One region of the Allorhizobium sp. Av2 genome, then DNA from elsewhere that is predicted to be linked to it. Evidence: riboswitches for the same ligand, from Rfam matches in the RefSeq annotation. Region 1 holds a riboswitch; the other holds the start of a gene.
The links. Region 1 has a riboswitch for S-adenosylmethionine ahead of FS819_RS00905 (O-succinylhomoserine sulfhydrylase). Riboswitches for the same ligand answer to the same signal wherever they lie in the genome.
Positions count from the first base shown of each region.

Region 1 (5,138 bases):
ACATGGCTCCAGCCTGCGACCTCGTTCGGGGACTGCCAGCTCAAAAGGTGCTTGCAGACCGTGCCTATGATGCCGATCATCTGCACGATGTCATTCTCGAACAAGGCGGTGAACCGGTCATTCCGCCGCGACGGCATCGCAAGTACCAGCATGCCTATGATCGCATCGCTTACAGGCAGAGATGGGGTATTGAGAGCTTCTTTGCCAAGCTCAAGCAGTGGCGGCGTATCGCCACGCGATATGACAAACTCGCCGCCAACTTTCTCGGGTTCATTAAGCTCGCCAGCATAATGCTATGGATCAAATGATTAAATTGTCACTACAGCCTAAAGCGTTTAAGCTTTTCTCGGCGTTGAATTTGGCAGAACTGGAGCGGGTGAAGGGAATCGAACCCTCGTATTCAGCTTGGGAAGCTGCTGCTCTACCATTGAGCTACACCCGCCTGATGCTCGAGAGTTCCTACACTTGGGCGTTGATGTCAAGCATGAAAGCGCAGGTCAGGCTGCGCGAAAATGCTTGGAGAGCTTCAGTCCCTGGGCCTGGTAATTGGAGCCGAGGCCTGTGCCGTAGAGGCCTTGGGGATGCTCGAGCATATGTTCATAGACCAGGCGGCCGATGATCTGGCCGTGCTCAAGAATATAGGGTACTTCGTGGCTGCGCACTTCCAACACCGCGCGGCTGCCGGTGCCGCCGGCCCCGGCATGGCCGAAGCCGGGATCGAAAAAGCCGGCATAATGAACGCGGAATTCCCCAACCAGCGGGTCATATGGGGTCATTTCCGCCGCATAGAGCGGCGGGACATGGACGGCCTCGCGTGAGACGAGAATGTAGAATTCGTCGGGATCGAGGATCAATTCGTCACGGCCACGGCTGTAGAGCGGTTCCCAGAAGTCCAGCACATCATGGGCAGCCTTACGGTCAACGTCGATCACTGCCGTATGGTGCTTGCCGCGATAGCCGACCAGTCCGTCCGGCCCCGTCCCCTTCAGATCGATGGACAGCGCGATGCCGCCGCCCGAGACATTGGGAGTCTCGCTGGCCACCAGCGTCTCGGCCTTGTGCAGATCCAGAAGTGCGCTATCGCTCAGAAGCGCATGGCCGATCCGGAAGCGGATCTGCGACAGGCGAGAACCGCGCCGCACGATGATCGGAAACGTCCGCGGGCTGATTTCCAGATAAAGCTGGCCCTTATAGCCTGCCGGGATCTTGTCAAATTCCTGCGCATAATCGACCATCACCCGGGTAAAGATGTCGAGGCGACCGGTCGAGCTTTTCGGATTGGTGGAAGCCGATAGATCCGCCGGGAGATCCAGGCTCTCCATCAGCGGCACGATATAGACACAGCCGGTTTCCAGCACAGCGCCGTGCTCCAGATCGATCTCGTGCAGGGTCAACCGTTGCAGCTTATCCGCCACGGTGCTGTTGGGGCCAGGCATGAAACTGGCGCGCACCCTGAGCGCTTTGGAGCCCAACCTCAGATCAAGACTCGCCGGCTGGATCTGGTCGTGATCAAGCATGGTTTCGCTCAAAAGCGAGCCCGAGCCAAACAAGTCGCCGATGGCGCGATCCGCCAATATGCCCGCATTCCGCTTCATTCTGTCTTCCTTGCAGCGCCGACGCCGAACAATGCGCGCGCAACATGCCGCAGCCTGTAAAACCTCGGCATATAGTATATGACAAAACCAAACTCCGGGAATTGACGCAAGCAAAAGAACGGCGTAAGCAAATCTTATCCCGTGGTGATTTGGCCGGTCGGCTTGCAGCCACGTTAAACAATTGGCTAAAAAGATCGGACACGTGCAAACCGGTCCGTATTTCGCGACCGGTTTTTTTGTGTTCGAAAGGCTCATACAGCATGGCAAACAATTGGCGCCCAGCAACCAAACTCGTTCATGGCGGCACGCTGCGTTCACCTTATGGCGAAACATCCGAAGCCATCTATCTTACCCAGGGCTTCGTCTACGACAGCTCGGAAGCGGCAGAAGCCCGCTTCAAGGGCGAGACCGAAGGCTATATCTACGCCCGCTATGGCAGCCCGACCAATGACATGTTCGAAAAGCGCATGTGCCTGCTGGAAGGTGCCGAAGATGCCCGCGCCATGGCCTCCGGCATGGCTGCCGTCGCGGCCTCCATTCTCTGCCAGGTTCAGGCTGGCGATCATATTGTCGCCGCCCGCGCCCTGTTCGGCTCCTGCCGCTGGGTGATCGAAACCCTGGCACCCAAATATGGCGTGGATTTCACCCTGGTCGATGGCCGCGACCTGAAGAATTGGGAGGACGCCATCCGCCCGAATACCAAGGTGTTTTTCCTGGAAAGCCCCACCAATCCTACCCTGGAAGTGGTGGACATTGCCGGCGTCGCCAAGCTTGCCAACCAGGTCGGCGCGACCGTGGTGGTCGACAATGTTTTCGCCACCCCGCTCTTTCAAAACCCGCTGGAACTTGGTGCCCATGTCGTTGTCTATTCGGCAACCAAACATATCGACGGCCAGGGCCGATGCCTGGGCGGTATCGTGCTATCGTCCAAGCAATGGATCGAGGAAAAACTCCAGGATTACTTCCGCCATACCGGTCCGGCCATGTCCCCCTTCAATGCCTGGACCCTGTTGAAAGGCGTCGAGACCCTGCCGTTGCGCGTCAAGCAGCAGACGGAAAATGCCGGTCGTATCGCCGATTTTCTGGCTGACAACAGCAAGATTGCCCGCGTCATCTATCCAGGCCGCGCCGACCATCCGCAGGCCGACATCGTCGCCAAGCAGATGAAGGGCGGCTCCACGCTGGTTGCTTTCGAAATGAAGGGCGGCAAGGCGGCGGCTTTTGCCCTGCAGAATGCTCTGCAAGTGGTGAAGATCTCCAACAATCTCGGTGACGCCAAGAGCCTGATCACTCACCCGGCCACCACCACCCACAAGAACCTGACGGACGAAGCCCGTGCAACGCTCGGCATGTCCGGCGGCACATTGCGCCTGTCCTGCGGCATTGAAGACGCCGAAGACCTGGTAGAGGACTTCGCTCAGGCGCTGGAAGCCGTTTCCGCGTGATGGCCGCACATGCCAAGGACGGAAAGGCTTGAGGCGTTCTCAAGCCGTAAAATTTCAGGTGGCGTGACGCGCCCCCTGAACCGCATGAAGATGCAGCAGATATAAAGTGCAACAGCGTCCTTTGTAGATTTTATAAAACGGGCCGCGCTGTAGCCCCATCTGAAACACCCATATCCTTCATGGAGAAACCTGATATAGTGGCGCCAGCCTTTCCTGAAGTTTGTCGCTACAGGTTTTTAAAACTCTAAAAAATTTTTCAATACCCTTATTTTTTACTGGAAATTAAGTCTGTTAATGGTCTTTATTAACGCAGGATTATTTCACTGCGACGACACTGCCACAAACCATAACCTTATCGGCTTTTGCAAATGTATGCTTACCAAAGCGTCAAGAAGTCTCCTTTCATGTATCGCGCGCTGACACGGGATATAGAGGTCACAGTCGAGCCATTTTATCTGGCGGAACAGTCCGACCCGGAAGACAGTCGCTATGTCTGGGGCTACAAGGTCGTCATTGTTAATCGGTCGAATGCGGCCGTCCGGCTGATCAATCGTTACTGGCATATTACCGACCAGAATGGCCAGGTGGACGAGGTGAGCGGACCGGGCGTGATCGGCGAACAGCCGCGCCTGGCGCCGGGGGAAAGTTTTGAATATTCTTCAGGCTGCCCCCTGGATACGCCCTCCGGCATTATGTTCGGTCGCTACGAAATGGAAACCGATGACGCCGAAACCTTCGACGTTGCCATTCCCGCCTTTTCGCTGGACACCCCGGATCTGCGCCGCGTCCTGAACTGATCAGCCACCTTCTCCCAGTCACAGGCCCCCGGGCATAGGTCTTCTCGTCGCGGGCATGGCTTTTCGCGCATTTTTTTGATTTCCTTGAAAACCGGGATGGTTTATGGGGAGATTCATGACGACAAAGCCGATTATCATTTTGCCTGACCCGCTGCTGCGCGAGGTCTCCCAACCCATTGAGCGGATCGATGCCGACCTTGAGCGGCTGATCGATGACATGCTCGAGACCATGTATGATGCGCCCGGCATCGGCCTTGCCGCCGTTCAGGTGGCCGTACCTCGCCGTCTTCTGGTCATCGATGTTTCAAAGGAAGGCGAAGACAAGCAGCCGCTGGTCTTCATCAATCCGGAAATCATTGGCAGTTCGCAGGCCCGCTCCACCTATGAGGAAGGCTGCCTTTCCATTCCCGATTACTATGCTGAGGTAGAGCGCCCGGCAGCCGTCACGGTGAAATCGCTGGATCGCCACGGCAAGGAACAACTGATCGAGGCCGATGGCCTGCTTGCCACCTGTCTGCAACATGAGATCGACCATCTGAACGGCACCCTGTTCATCGACCATATTTCGCGGCTGAAACGTGAAATGGTGATCAAGAAATTCTCCAAGGCGGCGAAATCAAAAGTAACGGTCTAGAACCTGCCGGGCTTGTGCTGAACCCGGCAGATTGCAGGCCCTATCGTCCTGGAGTGTGTTTTTGGGAAAATCCAGTTTCCACCTCCTCCCCGATAACCTCTAGAAGATCGGTCTTGATCCATGGCTCTTCGCATGATTTTCATGGGCACTCCCGATTTTTCGGTGCCGATCCTGAACGCGCTCCACGATGCGGGCCATCAGATCGTTGCGGTCTATAGCCAGCCGCCGCGCCCCGCCGGGCGCCGAGGGCTAGATCTGACCAAGTCTCCCGTCCATCAGCGAGCCGAAAAGCTCGGACTGCCGGTGCTGACGCCGGTCAATTTCAAGGCGCAGGACGACCGTGATGCCTTCGCCGCCCATCAGGCCGATGTCGCCGTGGTCGTGGCCTATGGCCTGTTGCTGCCAGAAGCCATTCTGAGCGGCACGCGGCTGGGCTGTTATAACGGCCACGCCTCGCTGCTGCCCCGCTGGCGGGGTGCGGCACCGATCCAGCGCGCCATCATGGCTGGAGATACGCAAACGGGCATGATGGTGATGAAGATGGACAAGGGGCTGGACACCGGCCCAGTAGCCCTGACGCGTCGCCTGACGATTACCCCCGACATGACCGCCGGTGAGCTGCACGACGCCCTGAGCCGGACCGGCGCCGAGGCGATGGTTGAGGCCA
Region 1 covers NZ_CP192696.1:185,162-190,299, reverse strand. The annotation lists partial or broken gene FS819_RS00920 (IS5 family transposase) at 1-308, shown strand, start outside; tRNA gene FS819_RS00915 (tRNA-Gly) at 369-442, opposite strand; gene FS819_RS00910 (2'-deoxycytidine 5'-triphosphate deaminase) at 498-1,595, opposite strand; SAM riboswitch at 1,727-1,805, shown strand; gene FS819_RS00905 (O-succinylhomoserine sulfhydrylase) at 1,856-3,040, shown strand; gene apaG (Co2+/Mg2+ efflux facilitator ApaG/CorD) at 3,445-3,837, shown strand; gene def (peptide deformylase) at 3,953-4,471, shown strand; gene fmt (methionyl-tRNA formyltransferase) at 4,592-5,138, shown strand, end outside.

Region 2 (5,138 bases), 770 kb from region 1:
GACGTGATCGTCCATGGAGCCACCGATATCGAAGAACATCAGCAGCTTGACGGCATTGCGCCGTTCCGCCTGGGTCTTGATGTCAAGATAGCCATGCTCCGCCGTCGCGCGGATCGTGCCGCTCAAATCAAATTCGTCCAACGCGCCTTGCCGCACGAACCGTCGCAGCCGCCGTAACGCCACCTTGATATTGCGGGTGCCAAGCGCGACGGAATCGTCGAGATTACGAAATTCCCGCTGGTCCCACACCTTGACGGCGCGGCGATGGCGCGATCCGTCCTGACCGATCCTCACCCCTTCCGGATTGTAGCCATAGGCCCCGAAGGGCGAGGTCCCCGCTGTGCCGATCCATTTCGAGCCGCCCTGATGGCGCTCCTTCTGCTCGGCCAACCGCTGTTTCAGCGTTTCCATCAGCCTGTCGAAACCACCCATGGCTTCGATCAGTTTCTTGTCTTCGTCGGACAGGTGTTTTTCGGTCAGCTTGCGCAACCATTCTTCCGGCAGAGCGGTCTCAGACACACCCGCCTGCGGCCAACCGGTCGCTTCCAACCCCTTGAAACATTCGGCAAAGGCCAGATCGAAACGGTCGATATGCCGCTCATCCTTGATCAGCGTCGTGCGCGCCAGATAATAGAAAGCCTCAATGTCGAAATCGACAAGGCCGCGCTCCACCCCTTGCAGCAAGGCCAGATATTCCCCGAGGGAGACCGGGATTTTCTGTTGTTTGAGCTTGAGGAAGAAAGGCAGGAACATCGGCGCTCAGAGCGGTTGCTGATAGATGATGAAGGGGGTCTTGTCCGCCACCTGATCATAGAGGCGCCGGGCCGTGCTGTTAAACTCCTGGGTCATCCAATAGACCTTGCCTGCGCCTGCTTCCACCGCCGCAGCATTGACCGCTGCAATCAGCGCCCGACCAATACCCAGCCCACGCACCTCAGGATCGACATATAGATCCTGAAGATAGCAGACATCGGAAATATACCAGCAGGACCGATGAAAAACATAATGGCTAAGGCCCACAGCTTTACCCTCAGCCACAGCCAGGAAGCCGCGAAATTCGCCAGCTCCCTGCCCCGTCAGCCGGGCAAAGGTGGTCGCATAGACCTCTTCCGGAAGCTCCGTTTCGTAAAAGGCGAGATAGGCGCGCCATAGGCGGCGCCAGTCTGCCTCGTCGTCATTAGTCAAAGGACGGACCAGAAGATCCCCAGTCATTTGCCGCACTCCTTGCCGATATCGTTCAAATCATAGCTGGTGGTCTGATACATCTCGTTGATCCAGTTTCCAAACAGCAGATGCGCATGGCTGCGCCAGCGGTTGAGCGGCGTCAATGTATCATCGTTATGGGGAAAGTAATCATATGGCAGGCGGATCGGGATGCCAGCGCTGACGTCGCGGAAATATTCATCGGCCAGCGAGGTGGAATCATATTCAACGTGATTGAACATGTAGAGCCGATTGCCCTTGTCCTCCTGCACCAGACACACGCCCATTTCATCGGATTCCATCAGGATGTTCAGGTCCGGTACTTTTTCGATATCGGCGCGGCGCACCTCCGTCCAGCGAGACACCGGCACCTGAAAATCATCCGAGAAGCCGTTGAGATAAATGGAGGACGGCGCCAGATTGCGGTGGCGGAACACGCCGAAGGCCTTTTCCTTCAGCCCATGTTTCGGCACCTTGTGGAAGTGATAGATCGCCGCCATCGCCCCCCAGCAGACATTCATTGTCGTGTGAACATTGGTTTGCGTCCAGTCGAGAATCTGCTGCATCTCGCTCCAATAGGTGACGTCTTCAAAGGGCAGCGTTTCCACCGGCGCACCGGTAATGATCAGTCCGTCGAACTTGCGGTGCTTGACCTCTTCCCAGGTCTGGTAGAAGGACAGGAGATGCTCTTCGGGCGTGTTCTTGGCCTTATGCCCGCCAATCCGCACCAGGGTCAGTTCCACCTGCAATGGCGATGCGCCGATCAGCCGGGCAAACTGCACCTCGGTCTTGATCTTGTTGGGCATGAGATTGAGCAGGGCGATCTGCAACGGGCGAATATCCTGACGGATCGCTGCGGTTTCCGTCATGACCCGCACACCCTCATGAACGAGGGCGTCGAAGGCGGGGAGCGTATCGGGAATCTTGATCGGCATCGGCTTTAAACTTTCCTGTCACGGCACGGTGCGGCAGCTTTGCTATCGCCATCGGCCTCGGAAAGTCTTGGATAACTTGCCTCGGCCCTTTAGCAATTTATTTTACGTGGCTGCAAGCCGGCCGGCCAAATCACCACGAGAAGACAGCTATTTACGCCTTCACCCGTTACGAATCAATGAAAACATAAGCTGCACCGCAGCAAGGATCAGCGTCCGTCCCGCGCTCCATCCCGGCGGGCCATGAAGGCAAGCCGCTCGAACAGATGCACGTCCTGCTCATTCTTCAAAAGCGCGCCGTGCAGTTTGGGCAGGGCATTGGCGGCATCGCTGCGCAAATCGACGGGATCGACCTCATCGGCCACCAGCAGGCGTATCCAGTCCAAGGCTTCCGAGGTCGATGGACGTTTTTTCAGGCCCGGCGTTTCGCGGATCTCGTAAAACCGGGTCAGGGCCGCCTGGAGCAGCCGCTGCTTGATGCCGGGATAGTGAACCTCGACGATCCGCGCCAGCGTCTCGGCATCTGGAAAGCGGATATAATGGAAGAAACACCGACGCAGGAAGGCATCGGGCAGCTCTTTCTCATTGTTGGAGGTGATGATAACGATCGGGCGCACCTGCGCCTTCACCCGCTCGCCGGTCTCATAGACGTGAAACTCCATCCGATCCAGTTCCTGCAACAGATCGTTGGGAAACTCGATATCGGCCTTGTCGATCTCATCGATCAGCAGCACGGTCTTTCTCCCCGCCGCAAAAGCCTCCCAGAGCTTGCCGCGCCTTATATAATTGCCGATATCGCTGACACGCGGATCTCCCAGCTGGCTATCGCGCAGGCGCGACACGGCATCATATTCGTAAAGCCCCTGCTGCGCCTTGGTGGTGGATTTGATCGTCCATTCGATCATGTCGAGACCAAGAGCCGCGGCAACCTGGCGGGCCAGCTCGGTCTTGCCGGTGCCTGGCTCCCCCTTGACCAGCAGCGGCCGTTCCAGCGCGATGGCCGCATTGACGGCCACCGTCAGGTCCTTGTCGGCGATATAATCCGCGCTTCCGGTGAATTGCCCGGCAAATGGCATGATCTCTCCAATTCATCGTGAATTTCGGTGAAAGTAATCAGCGGCACAGCCAGCGACAAGCCAGTGCAGGCCAATCTCTTCACAAATAAAGCTTGTATTTTGTTTGAAATCTGCCAGTTTGGCCCCCACATCCTGCTCGACCATTCAGGATGGGGTCACCTTTTCCGGCAGGAAAGCGCTTTGGCCCCGAATGGGCATGAGTTAAACTTTCCTCTGCCTGACTGAGCTGCAAGACCGGACGTTCCGGTTTTTGTCTGTGCCGCTGAACCGGGTGCGGTTCGATGGCAGGATTGGGCAGGGACTATTCGTTTTTGCAGCGGCACGTGAGCGCCGATATCGGCGCACAGCGCTGCAAAAATCCGCACCGCGCCGTTCGCACTGTTGTCCGCATCTTTTCGCCCCGGCGAAACCAAAGCGGTTTCCCGGCGCATTTTCGTTTCGGCATTTGATCCGCGAGCAGTAGTCCTGCAAGGAGACCGGCATGACGGCGCATTTATACAAGACAGGCGACATGGTCGTGCTGAAAGACGGTCCCGTCAGGCTTTCCCGGTCGGTCGGCGTGTGCAAGGTGCTTGCCACCCTGCCGGAATCCCAGGGCGCTCGGCGGTATCGGGTTCGCTTCGAGAGCGAAACGTTCGACCGGTCGATTGCCGAGGACGAGATCGATGTCAGCCGTTCGCCACGGTCAGGCACGGCCTCAAAAACACAAAAGGCCGGCGGGGCCTGGGCAACGCCAGTCAATTCGAAATAACCAGATTATCATCCTCAACCATCAAAGGAGAGACAGTGCAGGTACTCGTCAGGGATAACAATGTTGAGCAGGCATTGCGCGTGCTGAAGAAGAAAATGCAGCGCGAAGGCCTGTTTCGTGAAATGAAGGCCCGTTCGGCCTATGAAAAGCCGTCGGAAAAGAAGACCCGCGAAAAGGCCGAGGCCGTGCGCCGCACCCGCAAGCTGGCCCGCAAGAAGCTTCAGCGCGAGGGCCTTCTGCCTGCGCCGAAGAAAAAAGTTTTTGCACCGCGCGCCCAAGGGTAAGGGCCGAAGGGCAAGGGACACATCGCCCTTGGCCATGAAATCGAGACCGGGCAAATCCGTGCAGGTCTCGAATCCTTTGTTCCAGGCAATTATGCCTCGGGCAATCGGACTGGAAAATGCCGCAGGCGTTCCGTTGATCACGGAACGCCTTTTGCATTTGGCCTCAGATGCGTTATGGCATGGCCATGACGGAAAGCACCTTCACCATTCTGCTCGGCGGTCCCCTCGCCATCACGCCCCGGCTGCTCGGCACTGTTGCAGGAACCCGCGCCATTGCCGCCGATGGCGGCATGCGCCATGCCGAACCGCTGGGACTGACACCTGAGCTTTGGGTGGGTGATTTCGACAGTTCCGACGATCTGCCCGCAGACCGGTTTCCGGATATCCCGCGCCTTCCCTATCCCGCCCGCAAGAACCTCACCGATGGTGAAATCGCCATTGAAGAAGCCCGCAAGCGCGGCGCGACCTCTCTCCTGCTGGCGGGCGCGCTTGGGGGAGAACGATCCGACCATGCGCTGATGCATCTGCTGCTGGCGGTGGCACTGGCGGCCCAGGGGCTTGATCTGCACCTCACCTCCGGCGAGGAAGAGGCGTGGCCGCTTCTGCCGGGCAAAACCGTGACCCTGGACCTACCGCAGGGTTCGTTGTTTTCTATTCTCGGCTTTTCCGCGCTGACCGGGCTGACCATCGCCGGTGCCCGCTATCCATTACAGGGCTTCGATCTACCATTCGGATCGTCCCGCACCATTTCCAATGTGGCCGAAGGTCCGGTAACGCTGTCGCTTGGCAGCGGCGACGCCGTGATCCTTGCCCGCCCTTATGACATGACCGGAGCGTGACCCTTGGCACCGCCAATCCTGAAACTTGACAATATCTTCCTGTCCTTCGGCGG
Region 2 covers NZ_CP192696.1:3,277,457-3,282,594, forward strand. The annotation lists gene FS819_RS15365 (vWA domain-containing protein) at 1-753, opposite strand, end outside; gene FS819_RS15370 (GNAT family N-acetyltransferase) at 760-1,212, opposite strand; gene metA (homoserine O-acetyltransferase MetA) at 1,209-2,138, opposite strand; SAM riboswitch at 2,208-2,285, opposite strand; gene FS819_RS15380 (AAA family ATPase) at 2,345-3,211, opposite strand; gene FS819_RS15385 (hypothetical protein) at 3,693-3,962, shown strand; gene rpsU (30S ribosomal protein S21) at 3,998-4,246, shown strand; gene FS819_RS15395 (thiamine diphosphokinase) at 4,426-5,085, shown strand; gene FS819_RS15400 (ABC-F family ATP-binding cassette domain-containing protein) at 5,089-5,138, shown strand, end outside.
Region 2: linked by a shared signal. The riboswitch ahead of metA (homoserine O-acetyltransferase MetA) and the one ahead of FS819_RS00905 (O-succinylhomoserine sulfhydrylase) in region 1 are both predicted to bind S-adenosylmethionine.